DNA from 4 places in the Lentzea sp. NPDC020367 genome. Region 2 is predicted to be linked to each of the others. Evidence: riboswitches for the same ligand, from Rfam matches in the RefSeq annotation. Region 2 holds a riboswitch; each other region holds the start of a gene.
The links. Region 2 has a riboswitch for cobalamin ahead of ACH413_RS03435 (ribonucleoside-diphosphate reductase subunit alpha). Riboswitches for the same ligand answer to the same signal wherever they lie in the genome.
Positions count from the first base shown of each region.

Region 1 (3,200 bases), 580 kb from region 2:
CTCCAGGTCGCGGATCTCGTCGCGCAACGCCAGCGCCACCTGAGCCGCGGTGTCGGCCAGCGGCTGGTCGTCGCGGACGAACGACCACGCGAGGATCGTCACCGGACCGGTCAGCATTCCCTTGACCGGCTTGGACGTCAGCGACTGCGCGTAGGTGCTCCACGGCACCGTCATCGGCTTCGGCCGGGACACGTCACCGTGGATGATCGGCGGCCGCACGCACCGCGACCCGTACGACTGCACCCACGCGAACTGCGTGCTGGCGAAGCCTTCCAGGTGCTCGGCGAAGTACTGGACCATGTCGTTGCGCTCGGGTTCGCCGTGCACCAGCACGTCCAGGCCGATGTCCTCCTGCAGATCGATCACGCGACCGATCTCGTCCCGCATCCGCTGCTCGTACTCGTCCTCGGTGATCTCACCGCTGCGCACGGCCGCGCGCGCCTTGCGGATGTCGCCGGTCTGCGGGAACGACCCGATCGTCGTGGTCGCGAGCGGCGGCAACCCGAGCCGGGCCTGCTGGGCGGCGGCTCGGTCCTCGTACGGCGCCCGGAGACTGTGCTCCGGCCGCAACGACTCGATGCGCGCCCGGACGTGGTCGTCGCGGCGCGGGCTGGGCACCTGGCGCTTCGCCTCGTCGGCCCAGGCGCCGTCGGCCCCGCCGCGCAAAGCCCTGCCCAGCACCACGATCTCGCGGACCTTCTGCCGCGCGAACGCGAGCCGCGCCTGCACGTCCGGCTCCAGGTCCTCGGCGTCCAGGTCGTACGGCACGTGCAGCAGCGTGGAGGACGACGACACGACGACCTCGTTCGCGAAGCCCAGCAACGTCGCGGCCTTCGCCAGCGCGGCGTGCAGGTCGGTGCGCCACACGTTGCGTCCGTCGACCAGGCCGGCCACCAGGATCTTGTCGCGCAACGCGGGGATCGCGACCGACGTGTCCGGTGCGCTGACCAGGTCGATGCCGATCGCCTCGACCTGCGACTCGGCCAGGATCGGCAGCGCCTCGCCGAGGTCGCCGTAGTAGCCGGTGACCAGGAGCTTCGGCCGGCCGGGCAGTCCGCTGAGCGTTCGGTACGCGCGGCGCAACGCGTTCAGGTCGGCCGGGGTGCGGTCGGCGGCGAACGCCGGTTCGTCGATCTGCACCCACTCGACGCCCTCGACGCGCAGGCGGCCGAGCAGTTCGACGTACGCCTCCAGCAGGCGGTCGAGCAGCGCCAGCGGTTCGAAGCCGGGCACCGTGCTCTTGGCCAGCAACAGGTACGTCACCGGGCCGAGCAGCACCGGCCGGGTCGTGACGCCGAGTTCGAGCGCCTCGCGGTACTCGGCGATCGGCTTGTCGCAGGCGAGCCGGAACTCGGTGTCCGGGCCCAGTTCCGGCACCAGGTAGTGGTAGTTCGTGTCGAACCACTTCGTCAGTTCCAGGGCCGCGGCGCCGTCGCGGCCTCGTGCCGCCGCGAAGTAGGTGTCCAGTTCGGACAGTCCGAGGTCGCGGAACCGCTGCGGGATCGCGTCGAACAGCAACGACGTGTCGAGCACCTGGTCGTAGAACGAGAAGGTGTTCGACGGAACGGAGTCCAGTTCGGACAGTTCGGCCCAGGTCTGCGCCCTGAGCTGCCTCGCCGTCTCCCGGAGGGCGGCCTCGTCGATCTTCCCGGCCCAGTACTGCTCGACCGCGCGCTTCAGTTCGCGCTTCGGTCCGATTCGGGGATAACCAAAGACAGTGCTGCCGATGGTCACAAGCTCTCTCCTCGCGAGCGTGCGGAAGCACCGGAGACACGCGAGCAGGACGGCACGCAGCCGCGCCCGTCAGCCCGCCCGAGAGGCTCCGGAGCACCGCGCACCGGGTCGGCGCGCGGACCGGCGGCAGGTCTTCGGACTCGTGGGCGTGTTGCTCGCTCCTACCGGCCGTCGCTTCCCAGATCTGGCAGACCCAGTGCTTCTGACGGCTTTCGTTCCCACTCACCGCTGCGGGGCAGTCCCGGACTCGCACCGGGTTCCCTTTTGCTCCACCCGGAACGAGCCCGGGTGAACCGCTGGCAGCACCGACCCTAGCGGGCCGCGCCGAGCATGCCCAGCGCCATAGCCGCGTACTGAATGGTGAGATCACTCAACTTGACCGGCCCCGCAGGGGAGTACCACCGGGAGACGCCGCTGCACATCTCCAGCAACGCGAGCCGCGCGACGCTCGGATCGGCGACCGTCAGCTTGCGCGCCTTCACGCCGTCGTCGATCGCGTCCTGCCAGAAGCGCTCGTAGCGGTCGCGCAACGCCACGATCTCTTCGCGGCGCTCGCCGGTCAGCGCGCGCATCTCGCCGTCCACCACCGCCGTCTCGCGCGGCTTCTCGGCGTGCGCCCGCACGTGCATCTTGACCAACGAGACGAGACGGTCCGTCTCGTCACCGGTGATCTGCTCGGCCTTGCCGATCAGCTCGGTCAGGCTCGTGCGCATGATCTCGACCAGCAGGTCTTCCTTGGTGCCCATGTAGTGGTAGAGCGTCGCCGACGACAGCCCGGCGGCCTGCGCGAGGTCGCGGATGCCGGTGCCGTGGAAGCCGCGCTCGGCGAACAACCGCACGGCCGCCTCGCGGACCCGTTCCTCCGTCGTCATGCTGCCTCCCTTGACCGGCCCGACTCGCTCACTCTAGCGTCAGGCCCGATCGATCGATCGATCGAAGGGGAGAGATGACCGTCGACTACTCCTGTGCCGAGGGCATCGCGCAGGTGCACCTGAACCGTCCGGAACGGCTCAACGCCGTGGTCCCGGCGCTGGTCGAGGACCTGCTGGCCGCGTTCGCACGGGCGCGCGAGGACCAGGCGCGGGTGATCGTGCTGGCGGGCCGCGGCAAGTCGTTCTGCGCCGGCCACGACCTGAAGGAGCCGGTGCCGGTCGAGACCGAGGAGCAGACGCGGGCCCGGTTGGAGCGCATCCAGGACGTGACTCGCGCGATCCGCGACTTCCCCGGCATCGTGATCGCGGCGGTCCACGGCTACGCGCTGGGCGCGGGCGCCGAGTTCGCGCTGGGCTGCGACCTGGTCGTGGCGCAGACCAGCGCGCAGTTCGGATTTCCCGAGGTCGGCGTCGGGCTCAGCGTGACCGGCGGGATCTCCAGCCTGCTGCCTCGGATCGTCGGTTTGGCGCGTGCCAAGGAGATGCTCCTGCTCGGCGAACGGATCCACCCTCCGCGCGCGTACGAGCTGGGGC
Region 1 is NZ_JBIRVV010000001.1:190,979-194,178, forward strand. It holds gene metE (5-methyltetrahydropteroyltriglutamate--homocysteine S-methyltransferase) at 1-1,734, opposite strand, end outside; cobalamin riboswitch at 1,842-2,047, opposite strand; gene ACH413_RS00930 (TetR/AcrR family transcriptional regulator) at 2,046-2,606, opposite strand; gene ACH413_RS00935 (enoyl-CoA hydratase/isomerase family protein) at 2,681-3,200, shown strand, end outside.
Region 1: it holds a riboswitch for cobalamin, as region 2 does, so the genes downstream of both, metE (5-methyltetrahydropteroyltriglutamate--homocysteine S-methyltransferase) here and ACH413_RS03435 (ribonucleoside-diphosphate reductase subunit alpha) in region 2, are expected to answer to the same signal.

Region 2 (3,200 bases):
CCGATCCGGTAGTGCTCGACCAGCCGCGTGGCATCGCCGAAGCGGGACAGCCAGCGCGGTGAGTGCACGCCGAAATCCGTTCCGGCGAAGGCGCGCAGTTCCCGTCGGAAATCCTCGATGGTGGGCGCTTCCGCGCGATCTTCCCCGGCTTTCGCGCACGGGACCACAACGCGGTAGACCCCGTCGCCGAAATGTCCGAGGTGGAACACGGGGCTCGTCTTGCGGATTTCCGCGACCTTGGCGGCGATCTCGTCTTCCGGTGCGGCGGCCTTCATCTCGCCCATCAGCGTGTCGTTGCGCGAGGGCTCGCCGGGGAACCCGACGCCGAGCAGTTTGCGGACCGTGCTGCGGGAACCGTCGCAGCCGACCAGGTACCGCGACCGCAGTCGCTCGCCGTCGGCCAGTTCGACGGTCACGCCGTCGTCGTCCTGCTCGAGACCGACCACCGCGGCACCGCGCCGGACCTGTGCGCCCAGTGCGATCGCGTGGTCGGCGAGCAGCTTGTCGGCGATCGGCTGCTGGATGCCGAGCATGGTGGTGAACGTGGAATCCAGGCCTTCCGGCGTGGGTTTGGGGATGGCGGCGAAGGCGCCACCGACCGGACGTTGCCGGCCCCGTTCCAGAAAGCGGTCCAGCAGACCGCGCATCGCCAGGATTTCCAGACTGCGAATGTGCAGACTCACGATGCGCACGAACGATGCCACGGGCTCGGGTTCCTTTTCCAGAACGAGCACTCGCACGTCGTGCAGCCGCAGTTCGGCGGCCAGCACCGCGCCGGTCGGACCGCACCCGGCAATGATCACATCGAACATGAACCACCCATTCAGCCCCGGTATCGGCGGCCAAGTGTGGGGGCCTCCGGATCTTGCCGCAAGCGATATACCGGCCCGTGCGAACGCGCTCCGAGGTTGCGGGCGAGCCGGTCGTGGTGATCTACGGGCGCTGCTCCAACTGAGCGACACGCCCACTAGATGTAGTTGTCAGCGGCTCGCCCGCGCCCATGTATTGTGCTCCGAAGCTGGTTCGGCCGATCATCCAGATCGGTCGTCGCAAGAGGGAACCCGGTGGGAATCCGGGACTGCCCCGCAGCGGTGAGTGGGAACGAAAGCCGTCAGAGAGCACTGGACATCGATGTCTGGGAAGCGACGGCCGGTAGGCGCCTGGCGACAGGCTCGCCCACGAGTCCGAAGACCTGCCAGCGCCCCGCACGTGCCTGCGTGCGGGCGTCCGCGGCCCCGAGGGAGGGCGGGAGGACGTGGCGGTCGCGCGCGCCCGTTCACTCCTCGCATCCCCGTGGCCACCCGAGCTCGCGAGGAGAGAGCTAGTGACGGCGGTCGACACGGTCACCACCACTATGCGCGTCAAGAAACGCAACGGTTCACTGGAACCGGTGGACTTGAACAAGATCGTGCGCGCGGTGGAGCGCTGCACGGTCGGTCTGCACGACGTCGACCCGTTGCGGGTCGCCACGAAGACGATCAGCGGTCTCTACGACGGCGCCACCACCGAGGAACTGGACCGGCTGTCGATCCAGACGGCCGCCGCCCTCGTGTCCGAGGAGCCCGAGTACTCCAAGCTCGCCGCGGGCCTGCTCGCCGCGTTCATCGAGAAGGAAGTGCGCCGCCAGGGCGTGATGTCCTTCAGCCAGAGCATCGCGCTGGGCCACGCGGAAGGCCTGATCGGCGACACGACCGCGGAGTTCGTGGCCGCCAACGCGCGCAAGCTCGACGACGCGATCGACCTGGAGGGCGACCGGCGGTTCGAGTACTTCGGCCTGCGCACGGTCTACGACCGCTACCTGCTGCGCCACCCCTCGAAGCGGTCGGTGATCGAGCAGCCGCAGTACTGGCTGCTGCGCGTCGCGTGCGGCCTCTCGCAGACGGCGACCGAGGCGATCGACTTCTACCGGCTGATGTCGTCGCTGGCGTACCTGCCCAGCTCGCCGACGCTGTTCAACTCCGGCACGCAGCACACCCAGATGTCGTCGTGCTACCTGCTGGACTCGCCGAAGGACCAGCTCGAGTCGATCTACGACCGCTACAAGCAGATCGCCAGGTTGTCGAAGTTCGCCGGCGGCATCGGCGTGCAGTGGTCCCGGGTCCGTTCGCGCGGCGCGTTGATCCGCGGCACGAACGGTCACTCCAACGGCATCGTGCCGTGGCTGCGCACGCTCGACGCGTCGGTCTCCGCGGTCAACCAGGGTGGCCGGCGCAAGGGCGCCGCCTGCGTGTACCTGGAGACGTGGCACCCGGACATCGAGGAGTTCCTGGAGCTGCGCGACAACACCGGTGAGGACGCGCGCCGCACGCACAACCTCAACCTGGCGAACTGGATCCCGGACGAGTTCATGCGCCGCGTCGAGGCCGACGCGGACTGGTCGCTGTTCGACCCCGATGAGATCCCCGAGCTGGTCGACCTGTGGGGCGACGAGTTCGACCGCGCCTACCGCGGTGCCGAGGAGGCTGGCCGCGCCGTGCGCACGGTCAAGGCTCGTGACCTCTACGGACGGATGATCCGGACGCTCGCCCAGACCGGCAACGGCTGGATGACGTTCAAGGACACCTCGAACCGCACGTGCAACCAGACCGCGTCGCCGTCGAACGTGGTGCACCTGTCCAACCTCTGCACGGAGATCCTCGAGGTCACCAGCGACGAGGAGACCGCGGTCTGCAACCTCGGCTCGGTGAACCTCGGCGCGCACGTGGCCGGCGACGGCATCGACTGGGACCGCTTGCGTGCCACGGTCCGCACCGCCGTCGTGTTCCTCGACCGCGTGATCGACATCAACTACTACCCGACCGAGCAGGCGGCGCGCTCCAACCCGCGCTGGCGCCCGGTGGGTCTCGGTGTCATGGGCCTGCAGGACGTGTTCTTCAAGCTGCGCCTGCCGTTCGACTCGGCCGAGGCCCGCGAACTGTCGACGCGGATCGCCGAGGAGATCTACCTGACGGCGCTGGAGTCGTCGGCCGAGCTGGCCTCGGTCGCGGGCGCGCACCCGGCGTTCGCGGAAACCCGTGCCGCCAAGGGAGATCTGCAGCCCGACCTGTGGGGCGTCACGCCCACGCAGACCGAGCGCTGGGGTGCTCTGCGGGAACGCGTCAGCGAGCACGGCCTGCGCAACTCGCTGCTGATCGCGGTCGCGCCGACCGCGACGATCGCCTCGATCGCCGGCTGCTTCGAGTGCATCGAGCCGCAGGTGT
Region 2 is NZ_JBIRVV010000001.1:770,932-774,131, forward strand. It holds gene rox (rifampin monooxygenase) at 1-812, opposite strand, end outside; cobalamin riboswitch at 1,003-1,215, shown strand; gene ACH413_RS03435 (ribonucleoside-diphosphate reductase subunit alpha) at 1,325-3,200, shown strand, end outside.

Region 3 (3,200 bases), on a different contig from region 2:
GCCGGACGCCACGTAGATCGCGATGTCCTTGGGGCGCAGGAAGAAGAACTCGACGTCGTTGTTGTTGTCGAGCACGGTCAGGTCGCGCGGCTCGTGCCTCTGCCGGTAGCCGGCCTCGGTGAGCATGGCGGAGGCGCGTTCAGCGAGCGCGCCCTTGTTCGGGACTGCAACGCGCAGCATGTGAAAGTCTTTTCCGTCAGAGGTACTTGTAGACGTCTTCGAGGGTGAGCCCACGGCCCAGCATGAGCACCTGGAGGCGGTAGAGCAGCTGCGAGATCTCTTCGGAGAGCTTCTCGTCGGACTCGTACTCGGCGGCGATCCAGACCTCGCCCGCCTCCTCCAGGACCTTCTTGCCCTGCGCATGGACCCCGGCCTCGAGCGCAGCAACGGTGCCGGAACCCTCCGGCTTGGTGGCGGCTCGTTCGGTCAGTTCAGCGAACAGGGAATCGAAGGTCTTCACGGCATGACATCCTCCCATCCCGGCGACCCCCGTCCACACCGCGGTCACATCTGTCCCAGGCCGTGGACGTGATCTGTCCTGCATGGACACCCAGTAGCGTGAACTTCTGTGTCTGAGTTCGCCGAGGTCCTCGAAGCACTGCGCCGGGTGCGCGGAATCAACCCGTTCTTCGCGCTCGACGTGGGCCGCCCCGACGAGTCCTGGCTGCCGGGAACGGCCCTGCTCGAAGGTCCGGCGCTCAAGAACACCATCGACGCGATCGCGATCCGGTACAAAGCGGAGGAACCACGCGTAGCGGCCAGCCTGTTCTTCCTCAGCTACACGGCACGGCTGCTCAGCCCGCTCACGGCCGCGGGCATCCCGATCGACGTCCGCCCGGAGAACCTCTGGTGGCAGCACCACCCCGCGAACGGCCTGAGCGTCCGCATCGACCAGCCGAGACTGGGCCCGAAGGCCGCAGAGGCACTCGAACCGGTGGTGGAAGCGATCCAGGCCGTCACGCCGGTGGCGCGTGGATTGTTGTGGGGCAACGCGATGTCGAACGTCGCGGGCGCGCTCAAAATGGTTGTGCGCGCACGCATGCTCACCGCCGAGGAAGCGGAAGAACGCGGCGAACGGCTCATGAGCTCACCGCCGTTCGAACAGGCGGGAGAATTCCTCAGTTTTCCCGGCGAGGTCACGTTCCGGCGTCGGTCGTGTTGTCTCTACTACCGCGTCGCCGCAGGTGGGAAGTGTGGTGACTGTCCACTCGTGAAGTGAGGAACGCAACAACTCTTATGGCCGGTTGTGCTTAACCGATGGATCAACTTACGGTGCACGCGCCGCAGTGACGGGAAGCCGGTGAAAATCCGGCGCGGTCCTCGCCACTGTGACCGGGAAGCGATCCCCGCCGAGCACGTCACTGGTCCTCGCGAGAGGGCTGGGAAGACGCGGGGGCAGCGTTGATCCGGGAGTCAGGAGACCGGCTGCGGCGCCGCAAGGAGAGTTGACCTTCCACGAGGTATGGAGGAGCCCGTCATGACGAGCCCCGCAGCAAATCTGTCCGCCGTCCAGGTGCCCAAGTGGGCGTTCGCCGCCGCACTTCTCGGCCTGATCGTCACGTACCTCGTCCTGCAGGAGAACGGTCTCGCGCTCGGCGCGGGTTCCGAGTTGCTGCACGAGTTCTTCCACGACGGCCGCCACGCGCTCGGCGTCCCCTGCCACTGATCCCCCGATCCCAGGCAGGGAAGACATGACGACGACGTACAAGTCCCTTGCGCTGCGCGGAGTCGCGGCCGGCGGTATCGCCGGCGTCGCCTCCGCGCTCGTGCAGCTGCTGGTGACCGAGATTTCGATTCGCGCCGCGCTCGCGGTCGAGGAGGCACGGGCACCCGCCGGCGAAGAGGCCGGCCACACGCACGGCGGCGAGGAAGAGCTGGTCAGCCGCGGCGCCCAGATCGTCGGCGGCATGCTCGGCGTGGTGATCGTCGGCATCGCGGTGGGCCTCGTGTTCGCCACGGCCTACGCGCTGTCGAAGCGCTGGTTCGCCGACCGCACGCCGTTCAGCCGCAGCTTCGCGTTCGGTGCCGCGGTGTTCGGTGCCGTGGCGCTGCTGCCGTGGCTCAAGTACCCGGCCAACCCGCCCGCCGTGGGCGACCCGGAGACGGTGAACTACCGGACCGCGCTCTACCTCGGTGTGGTGGTGGCCGGTCTGGTGATCGTGTGGGCCGCGAGCTGGCTCGCCGAGCAGCTGCGCGCGCAGTCGCAGCCGGTGCGGACCACGGCCGTGCTGCTCGCGGTGGCCGCGGCCGTCGCGGTGGTGCTGCTGGCGTTCCCCGCGCCGCCGGACACGATCCCTGCGGACATGCCGGTGAACGTGCTGTGGCAGTTCCGCCTCAGCTCGCTCGCCCAGCTCGCCACGCTCTACGTCGGCATCGGCGTGGTGTTCGGCCTGCTGATCGACCCGGCCACGCGCAAGGCCAAGGCCCCTGAGAAGGCCGCTGTCGCCTGATGGTGTGGGGTGGCCGCGGGTGCGGCCACCCCGCCCAGCCGCGATTGGTACGTTCGGCGCATGCCTGACAGCGCTGAGTTGCTGGAACAGATGCGTCAGAAGCTCGAGTTCTTCGAGCAGGCGAACCGCGCCGCCGACGCCCGTGCCGCCGAGTACGACGCGATGGGCGACGAGCTCAGAACAGTGGAAGCCAGCGTCCAGTCCCCCGACCGTTCCGTCACGGTCGTCGCGGGTTTGTCCGGTTCCATCAAGGAGATCCGGTTCACCGAGGACGCGAAGCGGCTGAGCACCACGCAGCTCTCCCAGGCCGTGATGTCGACGCTGCAGCTGGCCGTCGCCGCGGCCGCGCGTCAGCAGGCGGAGATCGTGCAGGGCCACACCGACCTCCCGATCGCCGAACGGGTGCTGGCGACGCAGCAGGAGATCTTCGGCCGGCCCGCCGACCCACCGGCCCGTCCCCCGGTGGACGACGACGGCGACACCGGCAGCATCTTCCGCAAGGACGACCGCTGGTGACCGGGATCGTGGTGCACGCGGACGAGATCGCCCGGTGCGCGAAGACCATCGGCACGCTCTCCGGCACCTCCACGAAGCTCAACGACGCCGCCACGACCGCGTCGGTGCCCGCGGTCAGCTGGGGCGCGCTCGGGCACCTGCTCGGCCTCTACCAGCAGTACGACGAGTTGCTGGGCGATCTGCACGGCCACTTCGGCAAGATGACCGAGGGCTTCGGCAAGATCGATTCCGCCC
Region 3 is NZ_JBIRVV010000002.1:365,496-368,695, forward strand. It holds gene hisG (ATP phosphoribosyltransferase) at 1-180, opposite strand, end outside; gene ACH413_RS08790 (phosphoribosyl-ATP diphosphatase) at 197-460, opposite strand; gene ACH413_RS08795 ((2Fe-2S)-binding protein) at 569-1,219, shown strand; cobalamin riboswitch at 1,254-1,445, shown strand; gene ACH413_RS08800 (CbtB-domain containing protein) at 1,478-1,666, shown strand; gene ACH413_RS08805 (CbtA family protein) at 1,692-2,450, shown strand; gene ACH413_RS08810 (YbaB/EbfC family nucleoid-associated protein) at 2,511-2,966, shown strand; gene ACH413_RS08815 (hypothetical protein) at 2,963-3,200, shown strand, end outside.
Region 3: it holds a riboswitch for cobalamin, as region 2 does, so the genes downstream of both, ACH413_RS08800 (CbtB-domain containing protein) here and ACH413_RS03435 (ribonucleoside-diphosphate reductase subunit alpha) in region 2, are expected to answer to the same signal.

Region 4 (3,200 bases), on a different contig from region 2:
GGACACGCTCGCCGCTGAGGTTTGATGCGGTGGTGATGAACCGACAGCTCTCCGGAACCCGCAAGAAGACGCTCCTGGAGAGGCTCGGCCCGGTGCCGGACGTCGACCCCGACCGCTACGGCGACGGCGGCCCGGTGGGCGCGCTGGAGACCCGCGTCGCACAACTGCTGGGCACCGAGGCCGCGCTGTTCGTGCCGACCGGGACCATGGCGCAGCAGATCGCGCTGCGGTGCTGGGCCGACCGCACGCACAACCCGATCGTCGCGATGCACTCGCAGGCGCATCCGCTGAACCACGAGGACGACGCGCTGACCGTGCTGTCCGGCCTGCGTCCGATCAAGGTCGAGAACTCCGAGGTCGCGACCTGCCCCGAGCCCTACGGGACGCTGCTGCTGGAGGTCCCGGACCGCGAGCGGGGGTTCGTCCTGCCGACGTGGGACGAGCTGACGTCGCTGGTCGACGCCGCTCGCGAACGGGACGCGGTCGTGCACCTCGACGGCGCGCGGCTGTGGGAGAGCACCTTCGGCCTGGGCAAGCCGCTGCCCGAGATCGCGGGCCTGTTCGACTCGGTCTACGTGTCGTTCTACAAGTCCCTCGAAGGCATTTCCGGCGCGGCGCTCGCCGGCACCCAGGACTTCGTCGACCAGGCACGGGTGTGGCGGCACCGGTACGGCGGCATGCTGTTCCAGCAGTGGCCGGCGGCGCTGTCCGCGTTGCACGGCCTGGACACCGTGCTGCCCCGGCTGGGCACCTACGTCGAGCACGCCAAGGTCGTGGCCGCCGCCATGGGCATGCCGGAGCCGCACACCCACCAGTTCGCGCTGCACCTGCCCGGCGACCCGAAGCGGCTGACCGAGGTGAGCGGCAAGTTCCTCGGCAACTTCTGGCGTGACGGCCTGCTCGCGAAGAACGAGATCACGATCGCCGAGCCCGCGCTGGAGTGGACGGCGGACGAGGTCGCGGAGGCCTGGGCGGAGTTCCAGAGCCTGATCTAGGGCGACGTCGCTCACCTGGCTGTTGGACCCGGCGGTGCGAAATGCGACGATGCCGGGGCTGTGAGGGGAGTGCGAGGAAGCCGGTGCGAATCCGGCGCCGTCCCGCGACTGTGACCGGTAGTGAGAGAACCGGGAGTCAGGAACTCGTTCCCCTCTTGATCACCGACCGCGGGCGTGGACACCCGAGGAAGGACTTCGCCGAGCATGTTCCCCTTTTCGGCTGTCGTCGGCCATGACGACCTCCGGCTTGCCCTGCTGCTGAACGCCGTTCATCCCGGCATCGGCGGCGTTCTGGTCCGCGGCGAGAAGGGGACCGCGAAGTCGACCATCGTGCGTGCCCTCGCCGCGCTCCTGCCCGAACTGGACGTGTCTCGAGGCTGCCGGTTCGGTTGTGTTCCGGGCAGCACCGACTGCCCCGACGGGCCGCACGACGGTGTCGACCGTCGACCGGCCAAGCTCGTCGAACTGCCTGTCGGCGCCACCGAGGACCGGCTGGTCGGGTCGCTCGACCTGGAGAAGGCGCTGACCGAGGGCGTGCGGGCGTTCCAGCCCGGGTTGCTGGCCGCGGCGCATCGCGGCGTGCTCTACGTCGACGAGGTCAACCTCCTGCACGACCACCTGGTCGACCTGCTGCTCGACGCCGCCGCGATGGGGCGCGCGCACGTGGAACGCGAGGGCGTCTCGGTCTCGCACCCGTCGCAGTTCCTGCTGGTCGGCACCATGAACCCCGAGGAGGGCGAGCTTCGGCCGCAGCTGCTCGACCGGTTCGGGCTGACCGTGGCGGTGAAGGCGGCGCGGGACGTGAGCGTGCGCACCGAGGTGATCCGGCGCCGGCTCGCCTACGAGGCCGACCCCGTCACGTTCGCGGCGAAGTGGGAGGCCGAGGACGCGAAGCTCAAGCAGCAGATCGCCGACGCCAAGCAGAAGCTGCCGCAAGTGTCCCTTCCGGACAGTGAGCTGCGCCGGATCGCCGCTGTCTGCGCGGCTTTCGAGGTCGACGGCATGCGCGCGGACCTCGTGGTCGCTCGCGCCGCCACCGCCCACGCGGCGTGGCGAGGTGCCGAGACCGTGGAGGAGACCGACGTCGAGACCGCCGTCCGGCTCGCCCTGCCGCACCGCAGGCGCCGCGACCCGTTCGACGAGCCCGGCATCGAGGAGCAGCAGCTCGAGGACGCGATGAAGCAGGCCGCCGAGCACGCGGAAGAGCCGGAAGAGGGCCCGGACGACGACGGCCCCGGCGGCGGCGAGCTGCCTGAACCGCAGGAAGGCCCGAAGGGCAACGGGAACGCGCCCAACGACCGTCCCGCGCCGGAACCGTCGCCCGCGTTCAAGGCGCGGCTGCTGGAGGTTCCCGGCGTCGGCGAAGGCGCGCCCGGCAAGCGTTCGAGGGCCCGCGCCCGCACCGGCCGGATCGTCCGGTCGTCCAAAGTGGACGGCAACGGACTGCACCTGGTCGACACGCTCACGAACGCCGCGCCGCACCAACGAGCGCGTGGCCGCAGCGGCCCCGGACTGCTGCTCACCGCCTCCGACCTGCGCAAGGCGGTCAGGGAGGGCAAGGAGTCGAACCTCGTCCTGTTCGTCGTCGACGCCTCCGGCTCGATGGCGGCGCAGAAGCGGATGTCGGCCGTCAGCGGCGCGGTGATCTCGTTGCTGCGCGACGCCTACCAGCGCCGGGACAAGGTCGGCGTCGTGACGTTCCGCGGCCAGACCGCCGAAGTCGCTTTGCCCCCGACGACCTCCGTGGACGCGGCGGCCACCAGGCTCAAGAAGATGCGCACCGGAGGCCGGACCCCGCTCGCGGACGGACTGCTCAAGGCCCACCGCGTCCTGGAGATCGAGCGGATGCGCGACCCGCAGAAGCGTCCGCTCGTGGTGCTGCTGACGGACGGCCGCGCGACGTCGTCCGGCCTGGGTGGAGACCCGACCAAGGATGCGCTCAAGGCCGCGACGTTGCTGGAGAAGACCGCCGTCGTGGTCGTCGACTGCGAACAGGGCCATGTCCGCCTGGGTCTCGCGCAGAAGATCGCCGAGGCGTTGCAGGGCACCTGCGTGAAGCTCGACCAGCTCAGCGCCGACCACCTCGCCGGCGTCGTCCGGGCCGCGTGAGTTCGCGCTGGTCGTCCGGCCGCCCCTTCGTCGGGATTCGGCGAAGCCCAATCATGGCGAAGCGGCGGCCGGACGACCAGCTTCCCGGCGAACTCA
Region 4 is NZ_JBIRVV010000025.1:27,131-30,330, forward strand. It holds gene ACH413_RS45145 (helix-turn-helix domain-containing protein) at 1-25, shown strand, start outside; gene ACH413_RS45150 (beta-eliminating lyase-related protein) at 36-995, shown strand; cobalamin riboswitch at 1,026-1,162, shown strand; gene ACH413_RS45155 (putative cobaltochelatase) at 1,200-3,104, shown strand.
Region 4: it holds a riboswitch for cobalamin, as region 2 does, so the genes downstream of both, ACH413_RS45155 (putative cobaltochelatase) here and ACH413_RS03435 (ribonucleoside-diphosphate reductase subunit alpha) in region 2, are expected to answer to the same signal.